Regions from separate parts of the Exiguobacterium sp. s145 genome, predicted to be linked through region 1. Evidence: a T-box and tRNA genes for the amino acid it is inferred to sense, from the RefSeq annotation. Region 1 holds a T-box; the other holds one or more tRNA genes.
What was found. The T-box of region 1 lies ahead of KNQ07_RS00550 (valine--tRNA ligase). A T-box ahead of a tRNA ligase gene usually reads a tRNA of that ligase, here a tRNA-Val.
Positions count from the first base shown of each region.

Region 1 (8,010 bases):
CTGACCAGGCATCCCGTACCTCTAAAATCTTAAATTTTTCTCCGGCTGCAGCCTTTGTATGTGGTGGTTGTATATACGTAATACTAGTAAATATCAATAAGCTGACTAAAAACAGACGTACCCAACGTTGCATTTCCATCGTCTCCTCGTCGTAAGATCATGAAATCTAGGACTATATTACCCCACCATCAGTATACAAGGACTTTTACAGTTTCCCCTTTTTTGTAAAAGACTGCGCCTTAAGTAATGTGCGAACCGTGCTGATGAAGTAGAGGGATCCTGTGACAATCAGCGTCTCGTTCGTCGTATCCACTTCTTTGAAAAATTGTTCGAGTTCCATCGCGTTCGCTCCGTCCGTCTTCAATTCTTCAAGCGTCCTTGCTCTCGGGAAATCAAACGTCGTCTCGTAAATCTCTGACGTTACTTCCCGTAACTGCATCAGCATCGCTTCCCGGTCCTTGTCGCGTAAAATCGAACACAGGACGACGACCGGTTTTGACTCTTCCTTCAAGCGTTCAACAAGTGCCGTCACGCCTTCCGGATTATGAGCACCGTCTAAAATGATCCGCGGTTTACGGGAAATGATTTCAAACCGTCCCGGATGAATCGCATTCCGAAGTCCACGCCGGATCGACGTCTTCGACCAACCAAGCTGTTTCGCACAGACGACGGCATTGGCCGCGTTGTGGACTTGATGTATCCCTTCAAGTCCAAGACGTGTCTCGGGAATGCCTTCATACGTCGCCCATGTCCCGGTCTCACTCAGTCGGTAATGGCGGATCACTTCCTGACTCCAGGACAGACTCGCTTGCCGATCGCCACAATAGGCCATCAACGGTACTGTCAATTCTTCCTGCAGTTTCCCGGCAATCACTCGTGTGCCTTGTTTGATGATCCCGAACTTCTGTAGGGCAATCTCTTGGAGCGTATCTCCGAGAATCGCTTGATGATCGTGACCAATCGACGTAATAATGGCGGCTTTGGGTTGTTTCAGGACATTCGTCGAATCGTACAAACCACCGAGTCCGACTTCATAGATGACAAAGTCAGGACGGATTTGATCAAAATGATAAAAGGCAAGTGCCGTCAACGCCTCAAATTCCGTTACAGTACCGACTGTCGATTCTATGTTCACGATTGCTTTCTGTACAGCATTTGCCGCCTTGACCAGATCCGCTTCACTGATCGGTACACCGTTCAGCATAATCCGTTCCTCGAACTGAATGATATACGGTGAGGTGAACGTTCCAATTTGCAGTCCTTGCGCCATCCCCATCTCCCGTAAGAAGGCGACCGTCGAGCCTTTCCCGTTTGTTCCCGCGACATGAACCGTCGGAATCGCATCCGGATCAATGGCAAGTTCCGCCAGTACCGCTTCCATCCGACTCAGTCCCGGTTTGATGCCAAATGCCAGTAACGCCGATAACCATTCGAGTACATCTTCTCGTGTTCTCACGCTTGCTTCACTCCTTCAAAAAAAGTGACTCAAGAAAACTTGAGCCACTGTTAAGATTATTTTGCGAGTTCGCTGATCCGGACTTCGACTGCCGCCCGCTTCTCTTTATAGTCTTGTGCTTTTGCTTGTTCTTCTTCAATGACATGTGCCGGTGCTTTCCCGACAAATCCCGGGTTGTTGAGTTTTTTCTCGACCCGTTCGACTTCTTTTGTATACTTGACGAGTTCTTTGTTCAGACGAGCGATTTCTTCTTCGATGTTGATCAAGTCAGCAAGTGGAATGAACAATTCTGCTCCCGTCACGATGGCACTCATCGCCTTTTCCGGTGCTGTCATATTGCGTTCAACGAGCAATTCTGACGCATTCGTGAACTTTTTCAAGTACGACAGATTTGTTTCTAAATCATGCTGGACTTGATCGTCACTCGTTGAAATCATCAACTGAATTTGTTTCGACATCGGTGCGTTGACTTCAGCCCGGATGTTTCGAACTGAACGGATGACGTTCTGAACGGCTTCAAATGCCGGAACAGATTTTGGGAAATCCAGTGAATCGTTCCGTGTCGGCCAAGCGGCACGTGTAACTGTTTCGCCTTCGTGCGGTAAGTGCTGCCAGATTTCTTCCGTGATGAACGGCATGAACGGATGCATCAGACGCATGATTTGATCAAGCGTATAGGCAAGAATCGAACGTGTCGTCAATTTCGCTGCTTCGTCCTCACCGTTTAACGGCAACTTCGCCATCTCGATGTACCAGTTACAGAAGTCTTCCCAGATGAAGTGATACAGAACGCGACCGGCTTCACCAAACTCATATTTGTCTGACAGACGCGTCACATCATCAATCGTCGTGTTCAGACGTGTCAGAATCCATTGATCGGCAAGTGATTTCTCACCGGACAGATCAATTTGCTCATGCGTCAGTCCATCCATGTTCATCAAGGCAAAGCGGCTCGCGTTCCACAATTTGTTCGAGAAGTTCCATGTCGCTTCGATTTTCTCCCAGTAGAAACGTAAATCGTTTCCTGGTGTTGAACCGGTCGTTAAGAACCAGCGCAGCGAATCCGCACCGTATTTCTCGATGACATCCATCGGATCAATCCCGTTACCAAGTGATTTCGACATTTTCCGTCCCTCGGAGTCACGGATCAAGCCGTGAATCAAGACATCGTTGAATGGACGTTCGCCTGTGAATTCATACGATTGGAAGATCATCCGTGAGACCCAGAAAGCGATGATATCGTAACCCGTTACGAGTGTTGACGTCGGGAAGTACTTCTGATAATCAGCTGCACCTTCGTTTGGCCAGCCCATCGTCGAGAACGGCCAAAGGGCGGATGAGAACCATGTATCCAGCACATCATTGTCCTGTTCCCAGTTTTCGAGATCAGCCGGAGCTTCTTTGCCGACGTAGACTTCGCCCGTTTCTTTGTGGTACCAGGCCGGAATCCGGTGACCCCACCAAAGCTGACGGCTGACACACCAGTCACGGATGTTTTCCATCCAGCGGACATATGTGTTTTCGAAACGTTGCGGAATAAAGTTGATTTTGTCTTCCCCTTGTTGCTCTTGTAATGCTTTTTCAGCGAGCGGTTCCATTTTAACAAACCATTGGAGCGACAAGTACGGCTCGACAATCGCGTCCGACCGTTCCGAGTGACCAACGGAATGCAGATGCGGTTCGACTTTGATCAGGACACCTGATTCTTTCAGATCTTCGACAATCTGCTTACGGCATTCGAAACGATCCATACCTTCATATTTGCCGGCATTTTCGTTCATCGTGCCGTCTTCGTTCATGACGAGGACACGCGGTAAATCATGACGGTTTCCAACTTCAAAGTCGTTCGGGTCGTGGGCCGGCGTGATTTTAACGACACCTGTCCCAAACTCCATATCAACGTACTCATCGGCAACAATCGGGATTTCCCGGCCGACGATTGGTAACGTGATTGTTTTTCCGACGAGGTGTGCATAACGCTCATCTTTCGGATTGACGGCAATCGCTGTATCGCCGAGCATCGTTTCCGGACGCGTCGTCGCCAGTTCGACGTGACCGCTTCCGTCCGTCAACGGATAACTGAAGTGATAGAAAGCACCTTCGATGTCTTTATAAATGACCTCGATATCCGAGATGGCTGTTTTCGTCGCCGGATCCCAGTTAACGATGTATTCGCCGCGGTAGATCAAGCCTTTTTCATACAATTTAACGAACACTTCTTGAACCGCTTCCGACAAACCTTCATCGAGTGTAAACCGTTCCCGTGAATAATCGAGTCCGAGTCCGAGTTTCGACCATTGCTCGCGGATTGTTGAAGCATATTCTTCTTTCCATGCCCATGATTGTTCAAGGAACTTCTCACGTCCCATTTCAAGACGTGACTTTCCTTCCGCCCGGAGCTTCTGTTCGACTTTGGCTTGCGTCGCGATTCCGGCGTGGTCCATTCCCGGCAGGTACAAGACGTCGAAACCTTGCATCCGTTTCATCCGTGTCAGCATATCCTGAAGTGTTGTATCCCAGGCATGACCGAGGTGTAATTTCCCGGTGACGTTCGGTGGCGGGATGACGATCGTATACGGTGCTTTTTCCGGATCCTGATCGGCTTTGAAGTATTCCCCTTTCATCCAAAAGTCGTACCATTTTTCTTCCGTTGCCTGCGGATCATATTTTGTTGGCATTGATAATTCCTGCATCTGAATCGCTCCTTTAATCCATAATAAAAACGGCTTCTCTCGTCCTCATCTAAGGACGAAAGAAGCCGTTGCTCTTCCGCGGTACCACCTTAGTTCACTCTTTGCAGAGTGCCCTCTAGTCCGCGTAACGTGCGGCAATCCGGATTCTGCTTGCTGTCGCTTACAGAACCAGCTCGTGGGGTGACCTTCGTCAGCACTTCCTGTCACATCTCTCAGCCAGTGGATGTGTTCTCTCATACAGTCCGGTTGTTGACTACTCTTCCCGTCATCGCTGTTTTCCAAATTATTCTTTCCTTATTTTATCCGAGACCTCTACGGCTCGTCAAGAACTGCTTAACGATTAAATTCGAGTTGTAATTCCTTGAATGTCAGCTCGACTGCTGCAATCGTCTGCTCGATGTCGTCGTCCGTATGAACGGTCGACAGGAAGAGTCCTTCAAATTGTGACGGCGGTAAGAAGATACCGCGTGCCGCCATTTTTTGATAATACGAGCGGAACATGTCGAGGTTCGATGATTTCGCCTCTTCGAAATTCGTCACCGGCTGATCCGTGAAGAAGACACCGAACATCGCACCGGCGCGGTTCGTCGTCAATGGAATATTGTATTTCGCAGCTGCTGCGAGATACCCTTCCGACAAACGGTTGGCTTTCCGGTCAAACTCTTCGTAGTGTTCCGGTTTCAGTTGCGTTAATGTCGCAAGTCCTGCCGCCATGGCAAGCGGATTACCTGACAATGTACCGGCTTGATAAATCGGACCTTGCGGCGCGATTTGTTCCATGATATCGCGACGTCCGCCGTAAGCACCGACCGGCATACCGCCACCGATGACCTTACCGAGACATGTGATATCCGGTGTGACACCGAAATGTCCTTGGGCACAATTGAAGCCGACGCGGAAACCGGTCATGACTTCATCAAAGATCAACAGTGTGCCGTGCTGTTCCGTGATTTCGCGCAGTCCTTCGAGGAAGCCCGGTTGTGGTGGCACGAAGCCCATGTTTCCGGCTGCAGGTTCGACGATGACACCGGCGATATCGTCGCCGTGTTTTTCAAATGCAATCCGAACCGCATCCATGTCATTATACGGCACTGTCAATGTCATACTGGCAATTTGTGCCGGTACACCCGGTGAATCCGGCAGTCCGAGTGTCGCAACGCCTGATCCGGCTTTAATCAACAGTGAATCGCCGTGACCGTGATAACAGCCTTCGAATTTCAGGATTTTTGTTTTTCCTGTATATCCGCGTGCGAGACGAAGCGCAGCCATCGTCGCTTCCGTTCCGGAGTTGACCATCCGGACGACTTCAACCGACGGGACACGGCTGATGACGACTTCCGCCATCGCCGACTCGATTTCGGTTGGTGTGCCGTAGCTCCATCCACGTGTCGCCTGCTCTTGAATGGCAGCCGTCACGATCGGATCAGCATGACCAAGAATCATCGGTCCCCATGATAAAACATAGTCGATGTATTCTTTTCCGTCGATATCGTACAGACGTGATCCTTGCGCACGTTCTGCAAAAATCGGTGTCATGCCGACTGATTTATACGCGCGAACCGGGCTGTTGACACCGCCCGGCATGAGCGGTAAGGCCCGCTCAAACGCGGCTTTTGATTTTGAGTTTTGATTCGTTAAGCTCATTTCGACCCCTCCAAGTAACGGCAAATGTCTTTCGCGAAATAGGTGATGATTAAATCGGCTCCGGCCCGTTTAAAGCCGAGCATCGTTTCCATGACAATACGTTCTTCGTCAATCCAGCCGTTTAACGCAGCAGCCTTGACCATCGCATATTCACCCGATACGTTATACGCGACGATTGGTAAGTCTACCCGTTCCCGGACATCCCGAATGATATCCATAAAGGCGAGAGCCGGTTTGACGATCATGAAGTCGGCACCCTGCTCGACATCTGCTGTCGCTTCACGGAATGCTTCCCGACGGTTAGCCGGATCCATTTGATACCCTTTGCGGTCCCCTTCACCAGGTGCCGAGTTTGCCGCATCACGGAACGGTCCGTAATAAGCGGAAGCATACTTGACGCCGTAACTCATGACCGGGATATGGCTGAATCCATTCTCATCGAGTCCTTGGCGGATCGCCGCGACAAATCCGTCCATCATGGAAGATGGTGCGATGATGTCGGCACCGGCACGCGCTTGAGACACTGCTGTTTGGACGTGCAACGGAAGTGACGCATCGTTATCGACCGTTCCGTCGGCGACGATGCCGCAGTGTCCGGTTGACGTATATTCGCATAGACATGTATCCGCGATGACCGTCAGTTGCGGTGCGACTTTTTTAACGAGTCGCGTCGCTTCTTGAACGATTCCGTGATCGTGAAACGCGCCGGTCCCTTGTTCATCTTTTAAGTGATCGTGCGGAACACCAAACAGGATGACCGATTCAATACCAAGTGAAACGACTTCCTTGATTTCTGCTTCAAGATGGTCGAGTGAAAGGTTGAATACGCCGGGCATCGAGCTGACTTCCCGTTTGATGTCTTCTCCTTCTGCGACAAACAACGGATAAATCAAATCCGTTTTGTGAAGATGATTTTCCCGGACGAGTGAGCGCAATGATGCTGTATTCCGCAAGCGGCGATGACGTGCGAATTCTAATGTATTCATAACAGTTCCTCCTCTAAAATACAGTCAATCAGTCCGTCGAGTGTATAAACGGCAGCGACCAAAAGTGGTGTCAAACCGAAACGTCGAGCGGCTTGCTCGGTAATCGGTCCGATGGTCACGTAAGTCGCCGTCGTCTCTTGACGCAATGGAGCAATCGCTTCGACAGCTGAAGGACTTTGTAAACCAATATACGCAGTCTGTTGCAACAGATCAGGTGGAATCACCCGCAACTTTGTTTCGTACGTGATGACTTCCAACACTTCAGCCGCAATGGCATTCTTTAATCGTTCGAGCGGTTCTTGACGTGACCGGTTCCCGCGGGCAAAACAGATGCGTTGTCCTGTCCGGAGAAGCGGCCGTAATTCTTCAACCAGTACATCCCCTGTAAAAGCGGACGGGATGAAATCAGGTGTTCGTCCCTGCTTGATTAACGCCGCCGCCGTTTTTGATCCGACGACTGCAATCTTCGTATATTGCAAGGACGGAAGCTCTGACTGGATGCGTTCGACGCCAGTCGGACTCGTCACAATCAGCCAATCGAGTTCCGTCGGCAATTGAAAATCGACCGGAATCGTTTCGATGACCGGATGATGGACGACTTCAATCCGCTGTGCTGTCAAACGCTCCACCTGCTCCGCAGTCGGTCGACGGCTTCCCGTCAAAACCAGTCGTTTACAGGTCATCCGGTAAAGATGCGAGAATTTCACGACCCCCTGCATCAAGAAGACGCGTCGCAACCGTTTGACCGAGTTGCATCGGATCAAGTGACGTTTCCCGTTCAAGCAGGATTTGCTGTCCGTCTACTGAACCGAGGAATCCGACGAGTGTCGTCGACAAATCTTCGTTGATGGTCGCAAATCCACCGACAGGTACATGACAGCTTCCTTCGATGGCTGCCAAAAACGCGCGCTCAGCGAAAGCGACTTTCTCTGTCATCTGGTCATGAATCAAATTCAACAAGTCGCGGACTTCCTGATCGTCTGCCCGGCATTCAATCGCTAAGATTCCTTGACCGACTGCAGGAATCATGTCATCCGTTGAAATGTATTCCGACACGATTTCATCCGACCAACCCATCCGTTGCAGACCGGCAGCCGCAAGCAGAATGCCGTCAAACGGACCTGTCTTCAGCTTTTCAAGGCGTGTATCGATGTTTCCGCGGATTGATTCGATTTTTAGATCCGGGCGTAATTTGAGTAATTGTGAGCCACGGCGTAAGCTGCTTGTCCCA
Region 1 covers NZ_JACSMV010000001.1:110,459-118,468, reverse strand. The annotation lists gene KNQ07_RS16065 (hypothetical protein) at 1-133, opposite strand, end outside; gene KNQ07_RS00555 (bifunctional folylpolyglutamate synthase/dihydrofolate synthase) at 206-1,456, opposite strand; gene KNQ07_RS00550 (valine--tRNA ligase) at 1,513-4,155, opposite strand; T-box leader at 4,198-4,427, opposite strand; gene hemL (glutamate-1-semialdehyde 2,1-aminomutase) at 4,483-5,793, opposite strand; gene hemB (porphobilinogen synthase) at 5,790-6,779, opposite strand; gene KNQ07_RS00535 (uroporphyrinogen-III synthase) at 6,776-7,486, opposite strand; gene hemC (hydroxymethylbilane synthase) at 7,452-8,010, opposite strand, start outside.

Region 2 (8,010 bases), on a different contig from region 1:
ATGTTTGAATCTGTTTCAGGTGGGAACATACTACTATGCGTTAAAAAAATAGGGGGTAATGAACATGTCACATGATAGCGGATTAAACAAAAAAGCTGATGGTTTAGTTGATAAAGTTGCCGGAAAAGCGAAAGAAGCGCTCGGAAAAGCAACAGGAGATAAATCAACAGAACGTGAAGGCAAAAAAGATCAGCTTAAAGGCGATGCTAAAAAAACAGTTGGTAATGTTCAACAGAATCTTGAAGATACGAATCGTCGTTAATCTGTACCCGTAAGGTCCCTTATCTAAAGGGATCTTTTTTTATGAAAAAATATGTATAAAGGTCTAGTCATTTAGACGTGTATGTGGAATAATAATAGATGTTAAAGCGTTTTCATCGTCATGTCATTATTTGTTTTTATTTAGGAAAGGATGAAGTGTATGTTGCAGTTTCTTCAACGAATCGGTAAAGCTTTAATGCTGCCGATCGCCGTTTTACCAGCCGCGGGAATTGTCCTTCGACTCGGTTCAGCCGATATGTTGGATATTCCGTTAATGGTGGCAGCAGGTGGTGCGATTTTTGATAATCTTCCACTGATTTTTGCGATTGGTGTTGCGATTGGATTATCCATTGATGCCAGCGGAGCTGCCGGATTGGCAGGAGCAGTCGGGTATTTGGTCTTAAAAACGGGCGTTGACTCGATGAATAAGGATTATTCAAATGCCCAGATTCAGGCCAAGTACGATGCGATTGCCGCCATTGTCAATGACTCCTCGACGAAAGTGGACGGAGCGACCTTAAGTTCCATTGCCAATCAGGCAACCTTAGGATCAATGGTCAACATGGCTGTCTTCGGCGGAATTATTGCCGGTATCGTTGCCGGTTTGTTGTACAACCGATTTTACAATATTAAATTACCGGATTGGTTAGCATTCTTCGGCGGACGCCGTTTTGTTCCGATCATCACGTCAGCCGCTATGCTGGTCTTAGCGTTTGTCTTTGGTTACTTATGGCCGTTCATTGAAGACGGAATCAATAATGCGGGAGAATGGATGGTCAGCCTTGGAGCAGGAGGGGCCGCACTGTTTGGATTCTTCAACCGTCTGTTAATTCCTGTCGGTCTTCACCATGTCTTGAACAATATTTTCTGGTTTGTCTTCGGTTCATATGAAAAAGCGGATGGAACAATTGCGAATGGAGATATCGCACGCTTCTTCGCTGGAGATCCGACAGCCGGTATTTATCAAGCCGGATTTTTCCCGATCATGATGTTCGCTTTACCGGCTGCAGCAGCAGCCATGGTCATGGCGGCACGCAAAGAAAATCGGAAAGCCGTCGCAGGGGCGATGATTGGTCTTGGATTAACATCATTCCTGACAGGGATTACGGAACCGATTGAGTTTTCATTCATGTTCTTGTCACCGGTCTTATATGTCATGCACGCCGTGTTGACGGGTGTTTCCATGGCAGTCGTCAATTTACTCGGTATCTTGCACGGGTTCTCCTTCTCTGCCGGTTTCATTGACTATGTCCTGAACTTCGGAATCGCGACAAAACCGTTGCTTTTACTCGTTGTCGGTCTCGTATTCGCCGTCATTTATTACTTCCTGTTCTACTTCATGATCACGAAATTCGATCTGAAAACGCCGGGTCGTGAAGATGAATCACTTGTAACGGATGCAGGCCCTGTCACGGGTGTATCAGACGATAAGTACGAGCAACAAGCAGCACGTATTTTTGCAGGCTTACAAGGAACGGACAACGTTACAGCGATTGATAACTGTGCGACACGTCTCCGTCTCCAGGTAAAAGATTCAACGATCATTGACGAAGCTGCAATTAAAGCGGCCGGCGCAAAAGGTGTTATGAAGATGGGCGCGAAAAACGTCCAAATCATCATCGGTACGGATGTCGAGTTCGTCGCTGATGCGATGAAACGTCAAAAATAATGCTATAAAAAAACGACCTTTCCTGATTGCTCAGGAGAGGTCGTTTTGACGTGGAACAGAAGTAGTCGATTGTTTCAGACTGCTGACGTAAATCGGATAGAAAATTCCAATCAGGATGATGATGATCCCGATCCACTGTGAACCGGAGAGATGCTCACCGAGGATGAGGACGGAACAGATGACGGCAGTCGGCAGTTCGGCTGCACCAAGCAAGGAGACGCTGGCCGGGCTTAAGTGTGGGGCACCTGCTGCGAATAACAGCGGTGGCAGAATTAAGGCGAACAGACCCAGTGGAAGTGCGTACCAGATCAGTCCCTGTTCGAAATTCGCTGCAGTCAGGAAAGTCGTCGGCGGATACATAATCATGACGAAGAGAAGTCCGCCTGTCATCATATAAAAGCTTTTTTTAATGACCGGTACATGGTTTGCGACCCGTCCGCTCGCAAGCAGGAAGATCGAGAAACTGACGGCTGCGCCGAGTCCGAACAACGTACCGCGCACGTCAAGGGCGCTCGTATAAGCAGCGCTCGCTAAAATGGCACCGCCGATCAATAGGACGGCAGACAAGAAATGAGAACGCGACGGCAGACGTTTTGCCAAAATCGAATCAATCACGACACCAATCCATGTGAATTGGAAGAGGAGAATGATGGCGACTGAAGCGGAGACGGTTTGTAGGCTCTGATAATACAGGTAACCGGTCGTGCCGCTTGAAATTCCGATGGCCATTAAAGTAAGAGCTGTTTTCGGATTCAGACGAAGATTTTTTGACAGCAGGGCTAAGACAAAAATCATCAGCCATCCGAAGAAAAATTGACTTCCGGAAACAGCGGCTGAGTCAAAACCGGCACCGTAAGCCAGTTTGACGATGGTCGACAGGACGCCGTAACTGATGGCGCCGATTAAGACGAAAAGTGTTGCTTTTGAACGATTCATACAGATCCCTCCATGTTTTAGAACGCACAAAAAAGGTTGCAACGGGGCCTTGTCCAGGTTTTTTGGACAGGGTTTGGTTGCAACCTGTGTGAGTTATTTAATGTTGAGTCCAGCCTTTTTGTAAAAGGTTGGCTTTAATTCATTGTAGCGGACGGTCAATTGATTAAAGGTTTTGAGTGCTTCTGTCGCTTGACGGGAAGTCCGGTTTAAATCAGCTGTTGCTTCATCAATCTTAACGAAGTTCGGTTTTTCGGTCAAGTAGGAAAGCACTTTCTTTTCTGAATCAATCGTCGCCGCATAACGTTTCAAAAACGTATCAAAAGCCTTCTCCCGCTCTTTAAAGATATTGATAAGGGCTGTCCCGTCTTTTTTAGCGGCAGGCAACGAAGATAGGGTACTTGTTAATTCCGCAAGGTCTAACTCATCAAAAGCATGGGTACGGATTGTCTGTTCTTGTTTTAACAATTTGACACGGTTTTGATTCAGAGCGGTCAATTCATCCCGTTCATTTTGTGCCCGTTTAATATCATCGGCCCCGGCTTCGAGGACGGCTTGGTAGGTATTGACGGAAATTTCATCTTGGCGTGTCCGTTGCTCGGCGACGACTGCTGCTTTTTGTTCGGACTTCGCTTGTTCTTCCAACTGCTCGTATACCGAAGCAGCCGGATCACTCGAACAGGCACTGAGAAGCAAGAGGCCGAGACAGGTCAAACAACTGGTGAGGATCATCCGTTTATTAATCATGAAAGGAACTCCTTATAAATTAGAGAATTTTGCGAAATTATACGGGACATGAAAATCTTCATCATAGATGGAAAATTGATAGCCTTTTTTCTTTAATCCGGCGACAATCGCAGGCAATGCCTGCAATGTTTGTGGTTGTTCATGCAACAGGATGATTTCGACCGGGCCTTCCGCACGGCTGATGACAGTGTTGGCAACTTCCTTGGCACTATCTTTGTAGTACCAGTCCATCGAATCGATCGACCAGTCCCACACCCGAAGTTTCGCCTGTTCGATCTCTTTTGCAATCGACTTGGTAATGCCGGGTGTTGATCCATAAGGCGGACGTGTCAACAACGGGCTGTGATTCGTCAGTTGGTTGATTTGTTTCTGTACCCGCAGCATCTCGGGAACATACTGCTTTTTCTTATACAACGTGTCGTAATCATGAGTTTCACTGTGTGGTCCGATGTAATGTCCAGCCTTTGCCATCGAGCGGACGACATCCGGTTGCTCATTGATGTTACTTCCGATCAAAAAAAAAGTCGCTTTAACTTCTTGTTCTTTTAATGATTTCAAGATGTCTGAAGTCAAAGCGGTCGGTCCGTCTTCAAATGTCAGATACGCCACTTTTTTAGTAATCCCGTTCCATTTCTCGACGCGTACCTTGTCCAGGTTCGGAGTCGGAACTTCCTGTAAAGATTGGACGGTTTTTACGCTCGCTTGTTGTTGTGTCGAAGTCAAGTACTGATAAACGATGTAACCGCCAATCGGAAGAAGAATCAGCGCCAGCACGATCAAAAGCTTAGCGAAATACTTTCGTTTGGGTTTTCGGTATCTTGGACCAAGTCCGATGGGATTGCCTGAGTTGTATGAATCCATTGATGTCTGAGCTCCTTTACGGAAAATCTTATGAGTTAAATGTAACATTTTGTCTGTTTCATTTGTAACAAAAATATTACAAAAAGATGACTGGATAACCTGTAATTCAAAAAAAGTTGATTAAGATAGAAATAATGTTATATTTTCAAACAAAAAAAGAAGTCCATCCGCTACGGTAGACTTCCTTCTTCAAGCAAATTTGCGATTAGTGTTCTGTAACAGCACACTCATCACATTCTGTTTTATACGATTCGCATTGTTCATCCATTTCTTTTCCGCAATGGGAGCAGGTTTTGACCGGAAGTTGACGGTAAAACTCGGGAGAGGTCTCTTGGTAAAGGGGTTGTTCCATGATTGTGTTCCTCCTCTTAGTATATGGATGTACCAGCAAACAACACTGAATTTATTTTATTGTACTAGTACAGAAGCGGTATGTCAATCTTTGTTTTATAACAGAAGTTTCTTTAGCAAGTCTTGTCATATGACAGGTAAGCGTAGAGGATGATACGATAACATAGTAAACAGATGTACCTAGAGGGGGATCATTATGAATCAAACATTATCTGACACACTATCGATTTTGACAGAACGCCGGTCAGTTCGTCATTACGATGAGACATTCACGCTTTCACAAAAAGAAGTACAAGAATTGGTTGAATTGACGACAGCTGCGCCAAGTGCCTGGAACCTGCAACATTGGCATTTCGTTGCCTTCCATTCGGAAGAAGCGAAACAACGATTAGCTCCAATCGCTTACAATCAGCCGGCCATCAGTTCTTCTTCCGTCGTCATTGCCGTACTAGGGGATTTACAGGCAAACCGAAACTATAATCCGGTTTATGGACCAGCTGTAGAAGCAGGAGGCATGACGGAAGACTTGTTTGACTCGATCAAAGGACAAGTAGAAGGGGCTTATCAAAGCGAGGCTTACGCGAGAGATGCAGCCATGTCAAACGCAAGTTTAGCTGCGATGCAACTGATGCTAGTTGCTGAAGCAAAAGGACTCTCGACACTCGCGATGGGCGGATTCAATCACCAACTCTTTACAGAAACGTTTATTACAGACGAACGTTATGTCCCGGTCATGTTGATTGCTGTCGGGAAAGCAATCGAAGACGCGAAAAAACGTCCGGCGCTCCGTTTACCGGTCGATCAAGTGACGACTATTCTATAAGTAAAAGAGAGGGGCTGAATCAACATTGAGTTCAGCCTCGTTCATTTTTATTTTTCATATTTTTTTAGAAAAGTACTTGTCAGATGGTTAGTTTCTTGCTATATTAATACATGTCCTAGCAAGTACATAACGTACTGCATCATGATTCTGTAGCTCAGCTGGGAGAGCGCTACCTTGACAGGGTAGAGGTCGCTGGTTCGAGCCCAGTCAGAATCATACCAAAAACCCGTTCATCCTTGGATGAGCGGGTTTTTTTGTTTTAATCATTGGTTTGAAGTTCATCTTCTGTCACCCATTTATGATTTTTAATCGTTTTTCCACCGGTTGTCGGTTTAAAATCGACCATATACACGGTTGTCTGATCGGCTTGATCAATGGTCGCTTTTGCACCATCCATCCCTTTCATGTGATCAGCCGCTAAAGTCACCTCATCACCTGCTTGCAACGGTGAAGCCGGAACCGGGTTGAGTTCTTCCTGAATCACCCATTTATGATTACTGACTTTTTTACCACCGTTCGTTGGTGTATAGCTGACTTCATATACTGTTGTATCAAATGAATCGACGATTGTTGCTTTTGCGCCATCCATTCCTTTCATATGATCAGAGGACAGAAGGACGTCTGATCCGTCTTTAAACTTCGGATTTTCAGCTTGTTTCAGTCCAGCGGGAATTTTCCCGTCACTTGAATGCATCATCCCTGCATGGGAATCGTTCTTATTATCATGCATATCGTGTGAAGTAGAGGAATTGGAATCAGATCCGCAGGCACCTAAACTTAGGACAGCAGAAAGAGCGAGTGATGTAACGAGTAGTTGTTTTTTCATGAAAATTGACCTCCTGTAGTAATTTGGTTATGTGACTACTATACCCGTGTTTCGTGCAGAAACCGTGCAGAAAGAGTGACAATTCAATTACCTGACTGAATGAGTCATTGGAAAAGTGTATCGTAATAGTGAAGAAAAAGGAGGAGCAGGGCGTGCGGCATATTTCATACTACATTGGTCTACTTTTTTTGACTGCCATTCTTGTCATCGGCGGCATTCTGTTCAGTACCCTCTATTTAAACCTTGTGAATCAAAGGACGAATGAAGTGGTCCTCGGTTTGCTGAACCGAGGGAACACGCACCGCGATGTCCTCGAGGAATCATTTCATGCGGAAACATTGGAACATGTCAGTTTGATGGAATCAGCATCCGAATTTACCGTCGTTATCACGGATCAAAAAGGAAAAATTTTAAAGGCTTCGCATCCACTTACTCCCAAAATGAAAGTAGAGCTTATCCATACGGAATTTCAAACACAACGAAAAGATCGGATTTTAAGAGCTCAAGCGGAAACGAAGGGTTTTTTTATGACAGATAGTCCAATCACGATTTCAGGTGTTCATCGTGGGCATGTCTTCATGTTTGCTCCGGAAACGTTAATTCAACAAGTCGTCGACCCGTTAAGACAACAATTCATTCAAGTTGGTATCATTGCCGTCCTTCTGTCGCTTACGACTGTCGTGCTGTGTACACGATTGATTTCAAGACCACTCATTGAGATGGAGCGTGCGACGGCCAAGTTGAAAGAAGGAAACCTTGACGTGGATTTACCGGTAAACCGCTCGGATGAGCTTGGGGCACTGGCACGCTCCATCACACAGTTGGCAAAAGATCTTGATTTTTTGAATCGTGAACGGACAGAATTTTTAGCAAATATCTCGCACGAACTTCGAACTCCGCTGACCTACATGAAGGGTTATGCGGATATATTACATCGTCCAAACTTGCCGGAATCTGAAAAAACAGCTTATCTGTCGATTATCAAAGAAGAAAGCGATCATTTGAGCACATTGATTGAACAGCTGATGTTACTGGCACGTTCCGATACGAATGCATTCTCAGTCGAACGAGTGCCGCTTGCGCTCGATCAATTGATTGTCTCGACGACAGAGAAAATGCGACCTGCAATTGAAGAAAAAGGGCTGCATTTGCATGTATCAGGGGAACCGGTAGAGATAGCAGGAGATGAAATTCGGCTCAAGCAAGTGCTGATAAATGTATTGGATAACGCAAAAAAATATACAGCAACCGGTGAAATCGTCGTCCGATACGGCAGGAATGAAACAGGACCGTATTTTCAAGTACGTGATACAGGAAGCGGCATCAGCCAAGAAAGTTTACCCCATGTGACAAAACGTCTGTACCGCAGTGAACCGTCACGATCACGAAGCCGGGGCGGATCAGGGCTTGGTTTGACGATTGCCTTGGCAATCGTTCAAGCACACGATGCGACATTAGATATCAAGAGTGAAAAGAATGCCGGGACGAGTGTGATGATTCAATGGAAGGTGTGAAGAAATGGCTCGAATTTTAATCGTT
Region 2 covers NZ_JACSMV010000013.1:68,213-76,222, forward strand. The annotation lists gene KNQ07_RS10850 (CsbD family protein) at 65-262, shown strand; gene nagE (N-acetylglucosamine-specific PTS transporter subunit IIBC) at 422-1,930, shown strand; gene KNQ07_RS10860 (EamA family transporter) at 1,961-2,866, opposite strand; gene KNQ07_RS10865 (YkyA family protein) at 2,960-3,610, opposite strand; gene KNQ07_RS10870 (polysaccharide deacetylase family protein) at 3,623-4,471, opposite strand; gene yhfH (protein YhfH) at 4,677-4,823, opposite strand; gene KNQ07_RS10880 (nitroreductase family protein) at 5,019-5,645, shown strand; tRNA gene KNQ07_RS10885 (tRNA-Val) at 5,789-5,861, shown strand; gene KNQ07_RS10890 (YdhK family protein) at 5,905-6,471, opposite strand; gene KNQ07_RS16110 (sensor histidine kinase) at 6,624-7,985, shown strand; gene KNQ07_RS10900 (response regulator transcription factor) at 7,990-8,010, shown strand, end outside.
Region 2: it has a tRNA-Val gene. The T-box ahead of KNQ07_RS00550 (valine--tRNA ligase) is inferred to sense a tRNA for this amino acid. The anticodon was not compared.